One region of the Erwinia persicina genome, then DNA from elsewhere that is predicted to be linked to it. Evidence: riboswitches for the same ligand, from Rfam matches in the RefSeq annotation. Region 1 holds a riboswitch; each other region holds the start of a gene.
What was found. Region 1 has a riboswitch for thiamine pyrophosphate ahead of K6L24_RS08430 (TenA family protein). Riboswitches for the same ligand answer to the same signal wherever they lie in the genome.
Positions count from the first base shown of each region.

Region 2: another riboswitch for thiamine pyrophosphate. It lies ahead of thiB (thiamine ABC transporter substrate binding subunit); the one in region 1 lies ahead of K6L24_RS08430 (TenA family protein).
Region 3: another riboswitch for thiamine pyrophosphate. It lies ahead of thiM (hydroxyethylthiazole kinase); the one in region 1 lies ahead of K6L24_RS08430 (TenA family protein).

Region 1 is NZ_CP082141.1:1,886,357-1,892,258, reverse strand. Features, by position in the region: gene K6L24_RS08440 (oxidoreductase) at 452-1,279, shown strand; gene K6L24_RS08435 (DUF4334 domain-containing protein) at 1,626-2,129, shown strand; gene K6L24_RS08430 (TenA family protein) at 2,305-2,943, opposite strand; TPP riboswitch at 2,979-3,094, opposite strand; gene phnN (ribose 1,5-bisphosphokinase) at 3,188-3,727, opposite strand; gene phnM (alpha-D-ribose 1-methylphosphonate 5-triphosphate diphosphatase) at 3,727-4,863, opposite strand; gene phnL (phosphonate C-P lyase system protein PhnL) at 4,860-5,564, opposite strand; gene phnK (phosphonate C-P lyase system protein PhnK) at 5,672-5,902, opposite strand, start outside.
Region 2 is NZ_CP082141.1:3,831,930-3,837,831, reverse strand. Features, by position in the region: gene thiQ (thiamine ABC transporter ATP-binding protein ThiQ) at 1-382, opposite strand, end outside; gene thiP (thiamine/thiamine pyrophosphate ABC transporter permease ThiP) at 366-1,976, opposite strand; gene thiB (thiamine ABC transporter substrate binding subunit) at 1,952-2,938, opposite strand; TPP riboswitch at 2,977-3,117, opposite strand; gene sgrR (HTH-type transcriptional regulator SgrR) at 3,153-4,814, opposite strand; gene K6L24_RS17780 (MFS transporter) at 5,073-5,902, shown strand, end outside.
Region 3 is NZ_CP082141.1:1,622,422-1,628,323, reverse strand. Features, by position in the region: gene K6L24_RS07350 (hypothetical protein) at 1-1,363, opposite strand, end outside; gene thiD (bifunctional hydroxymethylpyrimidine kinase/phosphomethylpyrimidine kinase) at 1,690-2,490, opposite strand; gene thiM (hydroxyethylthiazole kinase) at 2,490-3,278, opposite strand; TPP riboswitch at 3,314-3,410, opposite strand; gene K6L24_RS07335 (AraC family transcriptional regulator) at 3,502-4,434, opposite strand; gene K6L24_RS07330 (aldo/keto reductase family oxidoreductase) at 4,557-5,435, shown strand; gene K6L24_RS07325 (helix-turn-helix domain-containing protein) at 5,641-5,902, opposite strand, start outside.

The DNA.
Region 1 (5,902 bases):
GGAACAGGTAGTGGATACTCAGAGCGAATGCGGCAGCGCGAGTTCTACCGATAAAGGTTTAATTCAGATTTTGAACTTATCAGTATGTCAGTGAATGTGTTTTTGACCTCCCGTATGTTTCCACTGGGAAGAAGCTCATCATTGTTCTGATACAGCCTGACCTTGCGACTACAAGGGCCAATAAAAAAGACCTGCATCTTTTTCACCCTCCTTTTATTCCACTTTTCGTTACGCATGAATCATCCGGCATTCAGATCCCGGATTATCAGGCAATAATTAAACAGAATCAGGCTATCTGACGCTGTTTAAAGCCTATTATAATAGACTGAAGCCGAATCGTCAGCAGTATATAACCTTATGCTTTTCATGCGATATTGCAGAGAGACATAGATATATTGTCTGCACGATTTCCCTATGTCTGTATTCCATGAATAGTTAAAAGGTGCTGTCTATGAGCAAAGTTTGGTTTATCACCGGAGCAACACGCGGAATTGGCGCCGATATTGCCAAAGCCGCCCTGGCTGCGGGTGACAAAGTCGTTGCCACTGGTCGCCAGAAAGAAAGCGTAACCCGAGCTCTTGGTTCATCAGAACATTTACTGGCACTCAGCCTTGACGTAACTGATGAGCAACAGGCACAGGCTACTGTACAGGCGGCAATCAGCCATTTTAAGCAGATTGATATCGTGGTTAATAATGCCGGGTTTGCCGTTCTGGGTGCGCTGGAAGAGACGACAAATGCGGAAGTTCGTCGTCAGTTTGATACTAATGTATTTGGCCTGTTAAACGTAACCCGCGCCGTTTTGCCCGTGATGCGTGCCCGAAAAAGTGGCCATATTTTTAACCTTTCATCACTGGCAGGTTTTTATGGTGATGCCGGAGTTTCAAGCTATTGTGGCACTAAATTTGCCGTTGAGGGCATATCCGAAAGCCTGGCGAAAGAGGTTGCGCCACTGGGGATTCATGTAACCATTGTTGAACCGGGTTATTTCCGAACCGAGTTTTTGACTGAGAACTCTGTCGTTTACACAGATAATATTATTGCTGCGTATGATGCAACGTCTGGTGAAACCCGTCGGGCAACCAGAGCCGTTGACGGCAAACAGGCTAACGACCCTAAGAAGCTGGCGCAAGCTTTACTCAGACTAGCTAATGAACAGCAACCACCATTGCGTTTCACCGCGGGTGCTGATGCAACCGAGATATATGATCGTGTCCTGGTGGAAAAAAAGCATGAACTTGATTTGTGGCGGACACTTTCTGATTCACTTGCTTTTTAAATGATGCGTTTTGTTTCACAACCACTTATATAATATTATTTTTATCACTGCGGGTAACTTAACGATGACCACTCGGAATATCACTGGCAGTGATTACTCCGGAGATCAGTGACTATATTGAATTGTTAGTTTTATTTATTAATGCAGATTATGCAAGGCACTTAAAACTGTCCCCAACAGGGTACTTATTTTTCGCCTGCACCTGATAAGCACTCAAACCTGGCATAGGCTTGTACCGACATTAATAATTCACTAATTGTTATATCATGTGACAATATATATTACATATTACGTTCTTTCATCGGTATATCTGTTGCTATCTCTACAATACAAACAGGATTAAATTATGAACGCAAAAGTAAAATTTGACGCTTTTAAAGCACAAAGAGTATTCAGCTCAGATCAGGTATTGTTGGATTTTTTTGACTCATTACCCCCCGTCAGTGTTGATGAAATTCAATCAATATGGGCCGGAGGAGACTTTGATACCGGTCACTGGGCCACCCGCTCCCTTGATGAAGTAAAATGGTTCGGGAAATGGTTCCGTAGTGCTTCAGATGCCATGCCCCTGGTCTGCTATGATGACAAAGGCAATCTGTACTCTAATAAAATGATGAAGGGAGAGGCTTCTCTCTGGCAAATTGACTTTCGTGGGAAAATCTCAGCAACGATGGTCTACGATGGCGTACCAATCTTTGACCACTTCCGTAAAGTGGATGATGACACATTATTGGGGATCATGGATGGTAAATCCTTCGAAGGAGCACCAGACATTGTTCAGGATGGCCATTATTATTTCTTCTATTTAGAAAGAATTGACAAAATGCCCGCCCCATTTATTGACGCTTAAAACGATTCAACCTGTCCGTTGATACAGCACTGAGCGATACATAATAATTTCTCAGTCTGTGGCTTACCGTAGTGAATGGGGGAAAGAGCACCCCCGTTTTTTCTGATTTTTCCTGCCATAACAGCAGAATCGTTCCCTCCTGTCCTGCCACATTCTCTTTTCAGCAGATTTAATCTTATTGATACACTGCATCAAAAAATGCCAGTTCCAGCCTGACTGCACGCTGGAAAAAATCCTCGCACAACGACCGTTGTTCAGGCCCGACGCGATCCAGTTCGTGGCGTAAAAAGGCGACAAATTCGCAAAAATCAGGGTTATTGTGCAGGGTAATCCACTCAGCATGAACGAAACTGGCAGGCAGCATTTCTGGTGCCTGTGACGCCCAGTCAAGATACAACCACTCGGCTACATTCAGAACCGTCAGGATGGCAGCATAGGAACGGGTGGCGGCAGCTTCAAGCATAATCGCTTTGAATCCTACCGTCGGTGCCGTGTCAGACTGCACATTGCGCTGCTGCTCACTGACGCCCAATGCCGCAAATGCGCGAAGAAAATAGGTATTCTCTTCGGATGACACCATACCGGCGCAGCGGCCAAAACACAGGCGCGCGGCAGGCGTGTCGGCGCAGGCAATAGCAGATCCGACTAAGGTCAAAAAACTGTCGAGAAAACGATAATCCTGCACCAGGTAGTTGATCATCACCTGGTGGTTAATGCTGCCGTCATACAGCTCCCGGACAAAACGATGCGTGACGGCCTGTGACCATTGTGACTGACTCAGGGTACGGAGGGTATCGGTAAATCGGCTGGTCATTGGGTAGTCCTTTTAGCAGAGACTACCGGCAAAAGTCAGGTAAGCTGCCCCATCCCTCCGCCGGTATGATCCGGATCAGGTATTAAGGGTCATCGTGCTGTAGCATTAACGATTTCTCAGCCAGCTGTGCCTGGCTCCCCCTGGAGACTCAATTAAGTCAGGAAATTATGGGGCCGTCAATATTGCTGATGACGCTTAAAGTGAGAGCCAGCGCCGGATCGCGGGTCGACCGAAAACGTCGCCCCTACGCAATGTGCTCGGCTAATAATGCCGAAAAACCCTGTAATGTCTCGCCCAGCGGCCCGTCATTATTCAGCGTGATACACCCTGCTGCCACCGGTTCCGCTGCACGTTTCAGCCGCTGTTCAATGGCGGCCTCATCCTCGCGCCCGCGCTGGCGCAGGCGGCTGGCCAGCACCTCAGGCGATACCTGCAAACAGACTGCCAGCAGCTGTTCACCGTAGCGCTGCCGCGCAGCCTGAAGATGCAGGCGTGAACCGTTGACCACGACGTCCAGCCCGGCCGCCAGCCAGCGGTCGATTTCAATGCCGAGCGCATAGGAGTACTGATGCGCCTGCCAGTCGAGAGCAAACAGGCCATGCGCACGCCGCCGCCGGAACTCCTGCTCGCTGAGGGCGACGTGATTCTCCCCCCCGGCGCTGGCACTGCGGGTAATATAGCGATGCGCGACAATGACCCGCTCCGGTGCGCACTCGCGCAGGGCCAGCAGCAGGCTGTCTTTACCGGAGCCCGAAGGCCCCATCAGCCAGATCAGCCGCCCCATCAGAACACCGGCCTGCCCTGCGCCCAGACGCGGGAAACGTACACCTGTTCACGGTGCTGACGCACCAGCACCAGATCGGCACGTTTGCCCTCACCGATCGTGCCGCGATCGTCAAGGCCGATGGCGCGGGCAGGATTACGCGTGACCAGCGCCACGGCCTGAGGGAGCGTCATGCTGTTGTTTTCATCACGGGCCAGACGGAATGCCGCATCCAGCAGGCTGGCCGGATAGTAGTCAGAGGAGAGGATATCCAGCAGATCGATCTGCGCCAGCGCGCTGGCCGCCACGTTGCCAGAGTGCGAGCCGCCACGCACAATATTTGGCGCACCCATCAGTACCTGCAGGCCCAGCTCGCGCGAAGCGCGTGCGGCTTCTTCGGTGGTCGGGAACTCCGCGATCACACTACCGACCCCTTTCGACTCCACGACGTGCTCATACGTCGCATCATCATGGCTGGCCAGTGGAATATGATACTGACGGCACCAGGCGGATATGGCCTCGCGGTTCGGGGCTGACCAGCGGGCGGCCAGCCGCAGCTGATCGGCCTCATAGGCATCAAGCTGGAGATCGCTGAGCTGATACTTGCCGCCAAAATAGGTGCGCCATGCCGCCAGCGACACGTACTGACGCTGGCCCGGAGAGTGATCCATCAGCGACACCAGCGACAGCACCGGATTGCACATCAGCTGTTCAAACAGCGGCAGCGTGGAATCATTCGGCAGCTCACAGCGCAGGTGCAGGCGATGTTCTGCGCGGTTCAGGCCGTGCTTCTGGCTGTGGCGGATCGCATCGATCATCTTGTTCAGATTCTCCATGCGGTGACCGCCGTCGCGCACGTCGCCGACGCTGATGGCATCCAGCACCGTGGTGATACCGCTGGCGACAATCAGCGCATCATGGCTGCTCATGGCAGAGTGCGCAGGCCAGTCCACCTTCGGCCGCGGGGTGAAAAATTTATCCAGATTATCGGTATGCAGCTCCACCATGCCCGGCATCAGCCAGCCGCCTTCGCCGTCGATGGCCGCCGGCAGTTGGCTCTGCGTATCGGAGAACGCCCGGATCACGCCGTTTTCACAGGCCAGTGACCCCGCCACTACTTCATTTTCCAGAATCAGTCTGACGTTATTGATGATCATTCGGCGTGCTCCAGTGCAGCGGGCTGCATCACATGCAGACGGTCAGCGATGCGCTCACGCACCGCATTATCATGAAAAATGCCCACAATGGCCGCACCGCGCTGGCGGGCCTCTTCAATCAGCGCCACCACGGCGGCACTGTTAATGGCATCCAGCGAAGCCGTTGGCTCATCCAGCAGCAGGATCGGTGAGTCGGCAATAAACCCCCGCGCGATATTAACGCGCTGCTGCTCACCGCCGGAGAAGGTTGAGGGTGCCAGCGCCCACAGTCGCGGCGGCACGTTAAGACGCGAAAGCAGGGATTTTGCCCGCGCCTCGCTCTCATCACGGGCCACGCCGCGCTCCAGCAGCGGCTGCATCACCACCTCAAGGGTGGAAATCCGTGGGATCACCCGCAGGAACTGGCTGACCCAGCCGATCGTCTCGCGGCGGATAGCGAGGATCTGCCGCGCCGGGGCAGTCACCAGATCGACCCACTCCTGCTGATGCGCCACCCAGATATGCCCGCTGTCCGGCAGATAGTTGGCATACAGCGACCGCAGCAGCGTGGACTTACCGCTGCCCGAATGACCGTGCAGCACCACACACTCTCCCGCCGACACCTGCAGCGAGGCGTTACGCAGAACCGGCAGCTCTGCGCCGTGCTGATTGTGCATCACAAAAGTTTTTGACAGATTTTCGACGCGCAGTTTCAGATTCATTTTCATTCCCTGCAAAAAGGTTAATCCCCCAACGGGACGACCACAAAAAGGTCACCTCGTCTCCGTCGTGGCCGACCCGCTTTTCCGGTCGGCCAGCAACACCGGATTCAGACAATCGATGACACCAGCAGCTGGGTGTACGGATGGTGCGGGTCGTCCAGCACCCGGTCGGTGAGTCCGCTCTCGACCACCCTGCCCTCTTTCATTACCAGCAGCCGGTGGGCCAGCAGGCGGGCGACGCCGAGATCGTGGGTGACAATCACCACCGCCAGATTCAGGTCGCGCACCAGGCTGCGCAGCAGGTCCAGCAGGCGTGCCTGTACCGACACGTCCAGCCC
Region 2 (5,902 bases), 1.9 Mb from region 1:
GCGGCAGACGGTGTAAATGTTCCGTCAGCCCGACGCGCTGCGCAATGTTCTGTAACGCGTGCTTTTGCTGGTGGTTCAGTTTCAGCCCGGGATGTAACCCCAGTCCGATATTCTGCGCCACGGTCAGATGGGGGAAGAGGTTATTTTCCTGAAACAGCATGGATACCGGACGCTGCGCGGGAGCGCTATTGCGGTGATCGCTGCCATACAGTATCAATTCGCCGCCGTTGACCGGCAGAAAACCGGCGATCAGGCTCAGCAGGGTACTTTTTCCTGCCCCGCTGGGGCCCAGGATGGCCAGTCGCTCCCCCGCCTGCGCGCTGAAGGTAAAGCGCATCGGCAGATGATGATACAGCCAGGTCAGATTAGTCAGATTTAGCATGGTTCCCCGGCAGTTTTTCAATCAGGGTGAACAGCAGAAAGCAGAGCAGCAAAAGTAACAGGGCGGTAACCGCCCCGTCGCTGCTGCGATAGGAGCCGATCTGCTGATAAAGATAAAACGGCAGGGTGCGGAAGTGCTCATTGCCAAACAGTGCCACTACGCCAAAATCGCCAATCGACAGCACACAGGCAAAGGCGAGCGCCTGGGCCAGCGGGCGTTTCAGGGCGCGCAGCTCAATCAGCCGCAGGCGGTTCCAGCCACGAATATCCAGCGACAGGCACAGCGGGTTATAACGTGCTGCGACATCACGCAGTGGGTTTTCCAGCACTTTCATCGCATACGGCACTGCCATCAGTGCATTCGTGACGATGACAATCCCTTCTGCAGAATCCGGCAGCCCGATGGTCTGGTTGAGTAACAGGAAAAAACCGGTGGCCAGCACAATTCCCGGCATCGCCAGGATGAGCATCCCGCTGAGTTCCAGCGTCTGGCCCCACAGCGGCCGCTGGCGCAGGCGCAGTTCACGGCTGCTCCACAGCAGCATCAGCGTCAGCACCACGCTGAGGATCCCAGCGCCCAGCGCAATGCGTAGCGAGGTGAACATCGCCTGCCACAGTGCAGGCTGGTGCAGGACGCCGCTTAACCCCTGATTCAGTCCGTCGGCCACCACCGCCAGCAGCGGTGGCAGGATCAGCAACACCATGCTGGCGATCAGTAGCCCGTCAAGCAGGCGGGCAGGGCCGCTGTCCTGCGGGTTGCGCCAGCCCCCGAGGCTGTCACTTCCCGTGGGCAGCACCTTACTCAGCCGCTGGCTTAACATCACCAGACCGAGGCAGCACACCATCTGTATCAGCGCCAGCAGGGCGGCTCGCCCGGGATCGTAATCAAAACTCAGTGCCTGGAAGATCGCCAGCTCAATGGTGGTCGCGCGCGGGCCGCCCCCGAGGGACAGTACCGTCGCAAAGCTGGCAAAACACAGCATAAAGATCAGCGCCCCGGCGGGCAGGAGCTGCCGCCGCAGCCACGGCCATTCGACAAGGCGAAAATGCGCCCAGCCACTCAGTCCCAGTTGCGCGGCGATCTGTCGCTGTTCACCGGGGATCTGCTGTAAGGCCTGGAGCAGCAGGCGCGTAGCCAGCGGCAGATTAAAGAACACATGGGCCAGCAGGATCCCCTGCAGGCCATAGGGGGTGAATGAATAACCAATGCCGAGCAGGGCGCAAAGCTGTGCCAGCCAGCCGCTGCGGCCATACACACTGAGAATACCAAACACGGCGACCAGTACCGGCAGCACCAGCGTCATAGCACACAGCCGCAGCAGCGTGCCGCGCCCGGGAAAGCGACGGCGGTAAAGTGCACGCGCCACGGGAATAGCCGGAAGAACCGACAGCAATGCCGATAGCAGCGCCTGCCAGAAGGAGAAGCGCAGCACGTGCCACAGGTAGCTGTCCTGCCACAGTCCGCGCCAGTCCGTGGCGGGCGCGTTTTGCCACAGGGCGGAAAACGCCAGCAGGGCCACGCTGACCAGCAGCAGCCCGGCCAGCAGGCCCGGGACTAACCAGCCAGGAATTAGCGGCTGACGGCGCGTTGCCATGCACTAATCCATTGGCTGCGTTGGGTAGCAACATCCTGCGGGCTGAACTGCAACGAGGTGGCCGGCACGGTCAGGGTATTGAACCCTTCTGGCAGCGCGGTTCGGGTAGCCGGATACATCCAGTTGCCGGTTGCAATGGTTTTCTGGAAGGGTTGTGTCATCACGAATTGCATAAATGTGTGTGCCAGTTCAGGTTGCTTACTGGCTTTTAACTGCCCGGCCACCTCAACCTGAAGATAGTGGCCTTCACTAAAGTTTGCCGCGGCGTACTGATCTTTCTTCTCTTCAATCAGATGATAAGCGGGCGAGGTCGTGTAGCTGAGCACCATATCACTTTCCCCTTTCAGGAACAGACCGTAGGCCTCGCTCCATCCTTTTGTCACCGTAACGGTCTTCTTCGCCAGCTGCTGCCACGCTTCCGGGCTCTTATCGCCGTAAACTTTCTGCATCCACAGCAGCAGGCCAAGCCCCGGGGTGCTGGTGCGCGGATCTTCATAAATCACCTTCAGAGGACGGTCGCTCTCGACCAGTTCCTTCAGGCTTTTCGGCGGGTTCTGCAGCCGGGTCTTGTCATAAACGAAAGCAAACCAGCCGTAGTCATAGGGGACGAAAGTTGTGTTCGTCCAGCCGCCCGGCACGGTAGCATCTCGGGTGTCTACCTTTGACGGCGCAAACAGGCCGGTTTTTTCGGCCGCATCCAGCAGATTGTTATCCAGCCCCAGCACCACGTCGGCTTTGCTGTTTTTCCCTTCCATACGCAGGCGGTTGAGCAGCGAGACACCGTCTTCCAGCGCGACGAATTTCAGCTCACAGTTGCACTGTGCTTCGAAGGCTTTTTTAATCGCCGGCCCAGGCCCCCATTCGGCAGAGAAGGAGTCGTAGGTGTAAACCGTCAGGGTATCTTTCGCCGCGAGGGCAGGCAGGGAAAACAGCGCCAGCAGAGGGAGTAATTTTTTCAACACTTTGCGTTCCTTTAAGGGAAAATGCGCAAAGGATCTGAGTCAGTGACACTCTCAAATCCCTACGCCGGTATGATCCGGATCAGGTTCGACGGGTTTTTCTCAGCGAAAACGTGCTGCGCAGACATTGACCCGGCATCGGGCAATATCACAGCAGGGTGTTCGCACCCCGTTGAGAACGGCTTATTCTAGTGGTTTCGTCTTTGTTACGAAAGCGTCATGATTCGGGCGGCGCAAACCAGGCTGATTTAAAGTCAAACCAGCCGAGGGTATTCATGCGTACGCCGCGCATGCTTCGCTGGCCGTGCAGCAGCAGCCAGTGATGGAACAGGGGATGCAGGTAGTTACTGTCTATCAGCTGTTTGCTCCAGTCTGCCAGTGGCAGGGTCTGTTCACGCCACTGCCGCGCATCATTTTCCCAGTCGGTGGGCACACAGTGGTGCATCAGTGGGATCTCATACAGCAGCGAAAACAGGGAAAACTCCAGCGGTAGCGTGAAGTTGGCGCTACCCAGCCAGATGTCACTTTCCGCCTCACCGCGATACCAGCTTTCGTAGTCAATTTCCTGCGTAATGAGCGTGACGCCGTGCGCGGCAAGGATCGGCCCCAGCGCGTTGGCGATCCCCTGATGCTCAATATGATCGCTGTACCAGGTAATGGTCAGTGACGTCAGGCCTGCGGGTTTTTCTGCGGTCGCCATTGAGCGTCGGTGATGCCAGCGCGGCAGCAGGCCATAAGCCGGGAACCAGTAGCGCTGATAGGCGATGCCGCTGTGGTTAAGCAGGGCAATCGGGTTAAAAATGGTGCTGATCCAGCGGCGCAGCTGTTCATTGCGCCCCTGCTCAGAGCGCTGGTCGAACATCAGAAAATAGCAGCCCTCTTCCAGACGACTCTCTTCCGACTTCTCATCCGTATTCTCACTCTGCAGTTTGACCCCGGAGTAGACCAGCTCATCGCTTATCTCCGGCAGAACCCAGATATTGACCTCATCTATCAGCGCCCGGTAGCCGAAGTAGTCATCAAAGGCGGAGATACGCAGCTGGCTGTGCTGATTGCGTTCCACCGCGTAGGCCCCGGTGCCGACCGGCTGGCGGGCAAAGTTGCGCATATGCGGCCACTCTTTTGGCAGGATCATCGCGCTGACGCTGCCCAGCAGCCACGGTAGCCAGTTATCGGGCTGGTGCAGATAAATATCCAGGGTCCAGGGCGTGTGGCACTCAATCCGGTTTAGGTGGCTGTAAAGTGGCTGCGTTTTCAGGCGTTCCAGGCTGGCGATAACATCGTCGACGTCCAGCTCACGGCCGTGATGAAAGTGGATCGCCGGACGCAAAAAGAAGCGCCAGTGGTCCGGGGCAATCTGCTGCCAGTGATGGGCGATATCCGGCTCGATTTCCCCGTTTTCCTCATTTATCCGCGCCAGCCCGTTGAAAATCTGCCGGGCAAGGTGCGTTTCAGAGCGGCGCAGCGGCGTTCCGGGCAGCAGATTGAGCAGGGGACGATAGTAGAGCACGCGAAGAATGTGTTTTCCCTGACGGAAACTGCGGCCCAGATGGGAGAGCAGCATCTGGCGCACGCGGTTTTTATCGCCGACTAGCTGCACCAGCTGATCGATGCGATCCTGCTCCAGCAGATCCTCAGCCCGCTGCTGCTGCAGCGCCAGCCCGGTATAGCGGAAGGTCAGACGCGATCGCTTGCCGCGCCCGGCCTCGGCCTGCCACTCCAGCCACCCCTGTTCCTGCATGGCATTCAGCAGGTTGCGCATATGGCGGCGTGAGCAACTGAGCTGTACCGCCAGGTCGCTGAGGGTGGTCTCCTGAGGCTGACCATCACAGCACTGCCAGAGCCGGATAAATTGCTGCTGTAAACGGGGTGAGGACATAAAAGAGGAACCCTGTGTTAAAAGCTGTCTGTTTTTCCTGCCTTATATTACGGTGATAATGGCTGCAGATGAAAGAGTGGGAGGCATTCATATCTGAATGGCACTTGATCATCGTTATTCATTTCCCTGCTATTAAGGGTATTCTGAGTATGGTGCTTTTCACCAGCCAGCTGGCTTCGGCATAGCTGGCTTTTTTCGTGGGTTTTCTTCTAAGCTCTGGGGAGCTATCCGCATTGTCCCGTCACTGAGGCCTTATTCATGTCATCGCTCTTTAGCCGTCGTATTCATCCGGTGTATCTGGCATTTATGGCGGTTTCTTTTATGGTCGGCATCGCCGGCGCGCTGCAGGCCCCGACGCTGAGTCTGTTTCTCAGCCGCGAAGTCGCAGTCCGGCCGTTCTGGGTGGGGCTGTTTTACACCGTCAATGCGGTCGCGGGGATTGTGGTCAGCCTGCTGCTGGCAAAGCGATCCGACACCCGGGGCGATCGGCGGATGCTGATCCTGTTCTGCTGCGTAATGGCGACAGGCAACGCACTCCTTTTTGCCTTTAACCGTCATTATCTGACGCTGGTCACCGCTGGTGTTTTTCTCTCTGCTATCGCCAGCGTGGCGATGCCGCAGATTTTCGCGCTGGCGCGGGAATACGCTGACAGCTCTGCCCGTGAAGCGGTGATGTTCAGCTCCGTCATGCGTGCCCAGCTTTCCCTTGCCTGGGTAATTGGGCCGCCGCTCTCCTTTGCTATCGCGCTGAATTACGGCTTTACCGCCATGTTTCTGCTGGCAGGGCTGCTGTTTATGGTCTGCGTCGCGCTGGTCTGGTTTACCCTGCCCTCGGTGCCGCGCGCTGCGGTATCCGCGGGCGTGCCGATTACGGCGATTAGTGGCTGGAAGAGCCGCGATGTGCGCATGCTGTTTATCGGATCGGTGCTGATGTGGACCTGTAACACCATGTACATCATTGATATGCCGTTGTATATCAGCAGCGTACTGGGGATGCCGGATACGCTGGCCGGGTTGCTGATGGGCACTGCGGCCGGTCTGGAAATTCCGGTGATGCTGCTGGCGGGCCATTATGTTAAGCGGCTGGG
Region 3 (5,902 bases), 260 kb from region 1:
GATAATTAAGGTGATCGCCATCACGAAAATCCGTGCGGATAAAGCTTTTATCCTCATTAAAATCATGATAGCTGAAATGATAAGTTTCCATACTTTTCAGGAAAGCCCGGGTTTCAGCGATCATCGCGGGTTGAACAGATTCAACGTACTTTTCTGGAAAAGGAGGAATAACATAGTGAATGCGAATACCTTTATCTTTCGCCAGATCACGCATCTCTGCGATCAATCTTGAATTAATATTTTTACTTTCCTTGTATTTATAAAGCTTACTGTGCAAGGCCGCACGAGTTTCAGACGTGGTTTCATACAATTCACAGGCAATAGAAGATGCCTGATTAATCTGCTTTTCGAGGTTCTCACTGGTGCTGGCGAGACTGACTGCATCATCCAGTGCGTAATTAAATTCCGTCAGGCGATCGCTGGACTTCAGCACGGGTAAAAAATGAGCCAGCAGACTTTCATCAGAATGATGCAGGTATTTAGTTGAAATATCATTATCAGGGATAATATTATTTTTATGATTATAATGACTCATGATATGTACCACGCGCACGTTTTCTTTCTCACGCGTTTTATATAACTCGTAAAAAAGATCGAAATAACCACAGGCCAGCACGATTGATTTGATTTTTTTACTTTCAGAATAATGTTGAATCATGGTGTGTGCTTGTCGAAGATCCAGACTATGCATTGACAGGTTAACCGCCTTGTTCAGACAGTTTGCTGGTAAAGCATAATAGCCATAAGAGTTCCCCAACACGAGCGTAGGCGGCTTCTTTGCCAGCATCATATTATGTTTATGCTGCAGAAAAGCGATGAAGGGATCATGCTCAACAGAGAAAGGCAGTGCCTTTAATACCATCACCTGCTGAAAATCAGCCATCAACATTACCCCCTGGGTTTCAGGGAGACTCTTTACCGCATCAGCCCCATGGTCATAAATGATTACCGGATGACAGCTTTCTTGTAACGGGGACAGGAAGGCTTCGGTATCCATCTCCCCTCCGGCAGTCACGTTGATATAAAAAAGGTTGCCGACCTTTTCTTTATCAAGAATGTCAAAAAAGAAAGCAGCATGACGTTCATCACCGAAAAAGAAAATATCCATCTTCTTATTGAGTAATAGCTTTTGCCAGAAACAGAAGTTACTTTTTTCAATCGCCTGTAAAGAAGCTATTGTGAAGTCACTCTCAATCGAATGAGAAATGGCGTTAATCATATCAATCGTTTCGCTACTTTCATCCAGAAATATACTATTCTCTGATAAAAGAAGAGCCAGTTGATTAATTTTCTCACGAGGATCGATCATCAGTTGCTGTGAGATCGCTTTAAACTGGCTAAGGAACACGGATTCAGGATGCAAAGCACACCTCTGCGGTAAGAACTGATTATGCGTTTGCCAAATCTATCACAATGCTCGCGGCTGAATGGTGAATGTAAAGGGCTTTTCTCCCCCTTCCTCTGGCGATGGTATTAGTAGCCGAAGAGGAAGCAAGCCCTCGGATGAATTATCAGTTTTTTCATCGGTCACGTCTGAGCAAACCAGACCGGCCAAAGAGGCCTCGCGCAGGCCTCGTCATCACGGTCCTGATACCCGCTGTGGACTGAAAACTGCCCTGCCTTCGCCAACCGATGAAGGGGAAAGATCTGTTTTCAACAAATCTTCCCCTGGAACCCGGGTTTTACCGCTTACCACCACTGATGAAAATGATGTACCGGCCCCTGCCCGTGTCCCACTTCCAGCGAGTCCGCCTGCTCCAGTGCGCCCTGCAGCCAGTGCCGGGCCGCCTGAACGGTCGTGGGCCAGTCATCGTGGCGCGGGCGCAGCGCGGCCAGCGCCGCCGAGAGTGAACAGCCGGTGCCATGCGTGTTACGGGTGTTCACCCGTGGCGCAGTAAAGCGCTGTTCTCCCTCACGGGTGAACAGCCAGTCCGGGCTTTCCGACTCGCTGAGATGACCGCCTTTCATCAGCACAGCCTGGCAGCCGAGGGCCAGCAGCGCCCGTCCCTGCTCGCGCATCTCCTCCTCGTTGCGCGCCTGCGCACATCCCAGCAGTGCGGCGGCCTCCGGCAGGTTAGGTGTAATCAGTGAAACCTGCGGCAGCAGTCGATCCCGTAGCGTACTCACCGCCTCGGGCGACAGCAGCGGATCGCCGCTTTTGGCCAGCATCACCGTATCCAGCACCACCCAGGGAACGCGGGTCTGTTTCAGCCGCCCGGACACCACCTCAACGATGGCACTTTCTGACAGCATGCCAATTTTAATCGTATCGATGCGCACGTCCGACAAAACGGAATCCAGCTGCGCGGCAACAAACGCCGGCTCAACGCGGCAGATCGACTGCACGCCGGTGGTGTTCTGCGCCACCAGCGCGGTGATCACGCTGGTGCCATACGCACCCAGCGCGGAGAATGCTTTCAGATCAGCCTGGATCCCTGCCCCACCGCTGGGGTCGGTACCGGCAATTGTCAGCGCGTTAATCCTTTTCATCACTGCACCTCCGGGTTCAGCCGGTACAGGGCATCAAGAAAGGCCGGAATGAAACTGCCTGGCCCGTCCACCGCTGCAGCCGCACGCTCGCCGGCCAGCGACACCACGCGGCAGGCGCTGGCCACATGTGTGAGGCGGTCGCCCGGCAGTGCGGCAAAGCCGGCCACGACCGCCGACAGCGCACAGCCGGTCCCTACCACCCGCGTCATCAGCGGGTCGCCGCCGCCCACGCTCAGGGTACGGAGGCCGTCGGTAATAAAATCGGTTTCACCGGTGACGGCCACAATCGCGCCTGTCTCCTGCGCCAGCGAAACAGCCGCCTGCAGCGCCGCCGTGGAGGCGTGCCGGCTGTCGACGCCCCGGCCGCTGACGCTCTGCCTGGCCAGCGCCATGATTTCGGAAGCGTTACCCCGGACAGCGGCCGGTTTCAGTCCCAGCGTCTGCTGGCAGAAGGCCGTGCGGAAGTCCAGTGCGCCAACGGCTACCGGATCTAACGTCCAGGGACGCCCGACCTGCCTGGCGGCATTAATGGCCGCCAGCATCGCTTCGCTGCGGCTGCGGGTCAGCGTACCGACATTCACCAGCAGGGCATCGGCAACAGGGCTGAACTGTGCCGCCTCCTGCGGATCGATCACCATTGCCGGGGAAGCCCCCAGCGCCAGCAGCACGTTAGCCGTAAAGGCCTGTACCACATCATTGGTCATACAGTGGGTCAGAGGGGAATGCTGACGATACAGCCGCAGGGAATGCGCCATATCGGCATGGCTGAGGTCTTGAGGTTGGATCATTCTTCGCTCCCAACCGGCGATCAAGAAGGCGATGCCGGTCGGGCATCTGACTTCCCTACGCTGGCATTATCCAGATCAGGTTATACGGGTATTTCTCAGCCTTCACGCAGAAGGGCACCCCGAGTCAGTGATGATTTTTTACAGTCGGTGCCAGCATAAGGAAGTGGCAGAGTATTGGCAAGCCCCGGGCCGTGCTGCCCTGCCGTCGGTCATCAGGGTATCTTCAGCGCGATCGGCCCCCCGGCGGGGAATGACGCCGCACATAGTCACGCGGCGAACAGCCCATCGTGCGTTTAAAGGCGGTACTGAAGGCACTTTCGGACTCATAGCCCAGCGAGGGCGCAAGCGCAGAAATGGGCAGGTCGGTGTTCAGCAGTTTGTCTCCGGCCAGCAGCATGCGCCAGCGGGTCAGATAATCCATCGTTGACGACCCGACCTTAGTTTTAAACTTCAGCGCAAAGGCCGAGCGGGACATACCGGCACGCTGTGCCAGCGATGGTAACGTCCAGCGATAAGCCGGATCGGCGTGCATGGCCTGCAGCGCCGCACCCAGCTGGTGATCGGCCAGGGCATACAGCCAGCCCACGGCGTCCCCTTTACCACCCGACTCCATATGCTGCCGCAGCGCCTGTATCAGTATCATATGCGCCAGATGTTCAGCGATCAGGGCATGTCCCGGACGCTGTTCATCCAGCTCGGCCATCATCTGCGCAACCAGCCAGCGCAGGGTCGCCTGGTCATTTTCCGCCCGCAGATGGATCACCGCAGGCAGCATGGTCAGCAGAATCGTGGCGTGGGGGTCGTCCAGGAAGAAGCGGCTGCCGGTCATCAGGCAGTCTCCCCCGCCGTTGTGACGGATCACCCCGCCGGCGCGCGGGCCGGCAAACACCACCGCCCAGTCTGTCGCCGGGTGTGACAGGTCGCTGGCCATAACAAAGGGACGTCCGGTAGGAAGCAGGAAGCAGTCCCCCGCCGACAATCGTACCGGGTCAGTCTCCCCTTCGACGGACAGCCAGCAGCCGCCCGACACCATTGAATAACATTTGATGCCCGCGTTAGGTGGAAAACGCACCGCCCAGTCACCGCCCACGTCGAGGACGCCGGAAACATACTGCTGTGGCTTGAGTAACGCGAGAATATCAGAAAGAGGATCCATGATTAATTTTGGACGATTAAAAAGATAATACGGACTTTATAGCATGGATAGGACGTGATGCGCGGGCTTAAGATAAAACCTCGCTGTTCCGTGTTATCCCACCTCTCCTTCAGGAAATAACTATGCACAACATCCGTACATCCGGCCTCTTCTCTCTGGGTTCGCGTCAGGTAAAACGACTGGGCTATGGCGCAATGCAGCTGGCAGGCCCCGGCGTTTTTGGCCCGCCCAACGATCCTGACCGCGCGCTGGCGGTTCTCAGGGCGGCAGTGGCGGCCGGCGTCAATCATATTGATACCAGTGATTTTTACGGCCCGCATATCACCAACAAACTGATCAACGAGGCACTCGCGCCCTATCCTGACGACCTCACGCTGGTGACCAAAATTGGGGCGCTGAGAGATAAAAAAGGCGGCTGGATCCCGGCCATGTCCCCCGGGGAGCTGGTCAATGCCGTCCATGACAACCTGCGAAACCTGGGGCTGGCACAGCTGGATGTGGTGAACCTCAGGATCATGTTTAATACCGCCCAGCCACAGGAAGGTTCCATTGAAGCACCGCTGACGGCGCTGGCCGCCCTGCAGCAGCAGGGGCTGATTAAGCATATTGGTCTGAGCAACGTCACCCCGGCGCAGATTGCCGAAGGACGCGCAATCTGCGAAATCGTCTGCGTTCAGAATCATTACAACCTGGCACACCGCACCGATGATGCGCTGATTGATGCGCTGGCCCGGGAAGGGATTGCCTATGTGCCGTTCTTCCCGCTTAACGGGTTTAATCCGCTTCAGTCTGCTACGCTGACCCGCGTTGCCGAACAGCTCAACGCCACCCCCATGCAGATCGCCCTGGCCTGGCTTCTTCACCGTTCACCTAACATCCTGCTGATCCCGGGCACATCATCCGTTGCCCACCTGCAGGAAAACCTGGCAGCGGCGTCACTCCACCTGCCGGATGACGCCCTGAATGCACTGAACGGCATTACCGGAAGCAATACATTATAAAGCCTCACCCTCTTTCGGGGCGGCCTGATCAGGAACAGGACAGACAATGAGGGCAGGCAAAGGAGGCAGGACTCACGCTCAGTAGCGAGTGAACAGCGGACGTAGCGCTGTCATTCGTTATTTCCCCTCAACACGCAGAAGGCGGGAGGGACGCGCTGTTTCAGGACATGGAAATAATAAGTATTACCGCTGCATAAAAAGGCCACTATCCCTGCTCGGCCACCAGCAGCGCCAGCGTGTCGGGCTCCAGCGCCCTGAAGATATGCTCGCGATCGGCCGGATAGCAGATGTAATCTCCCGGAGCCAGTTCTTCAGCTTCCTCCTTCAGCCCCACCAGCGCCCGTCCCTGCGTGACAATAATATGCTCCACCGAACCTGGCGGATGCGGCTGTGAAAGGCGGTCAGCGCCGGGCTGGGCCATCAGCAGGTAGATATCACGCCGCGCACCCGGCGGGCAGCTGGCCAGC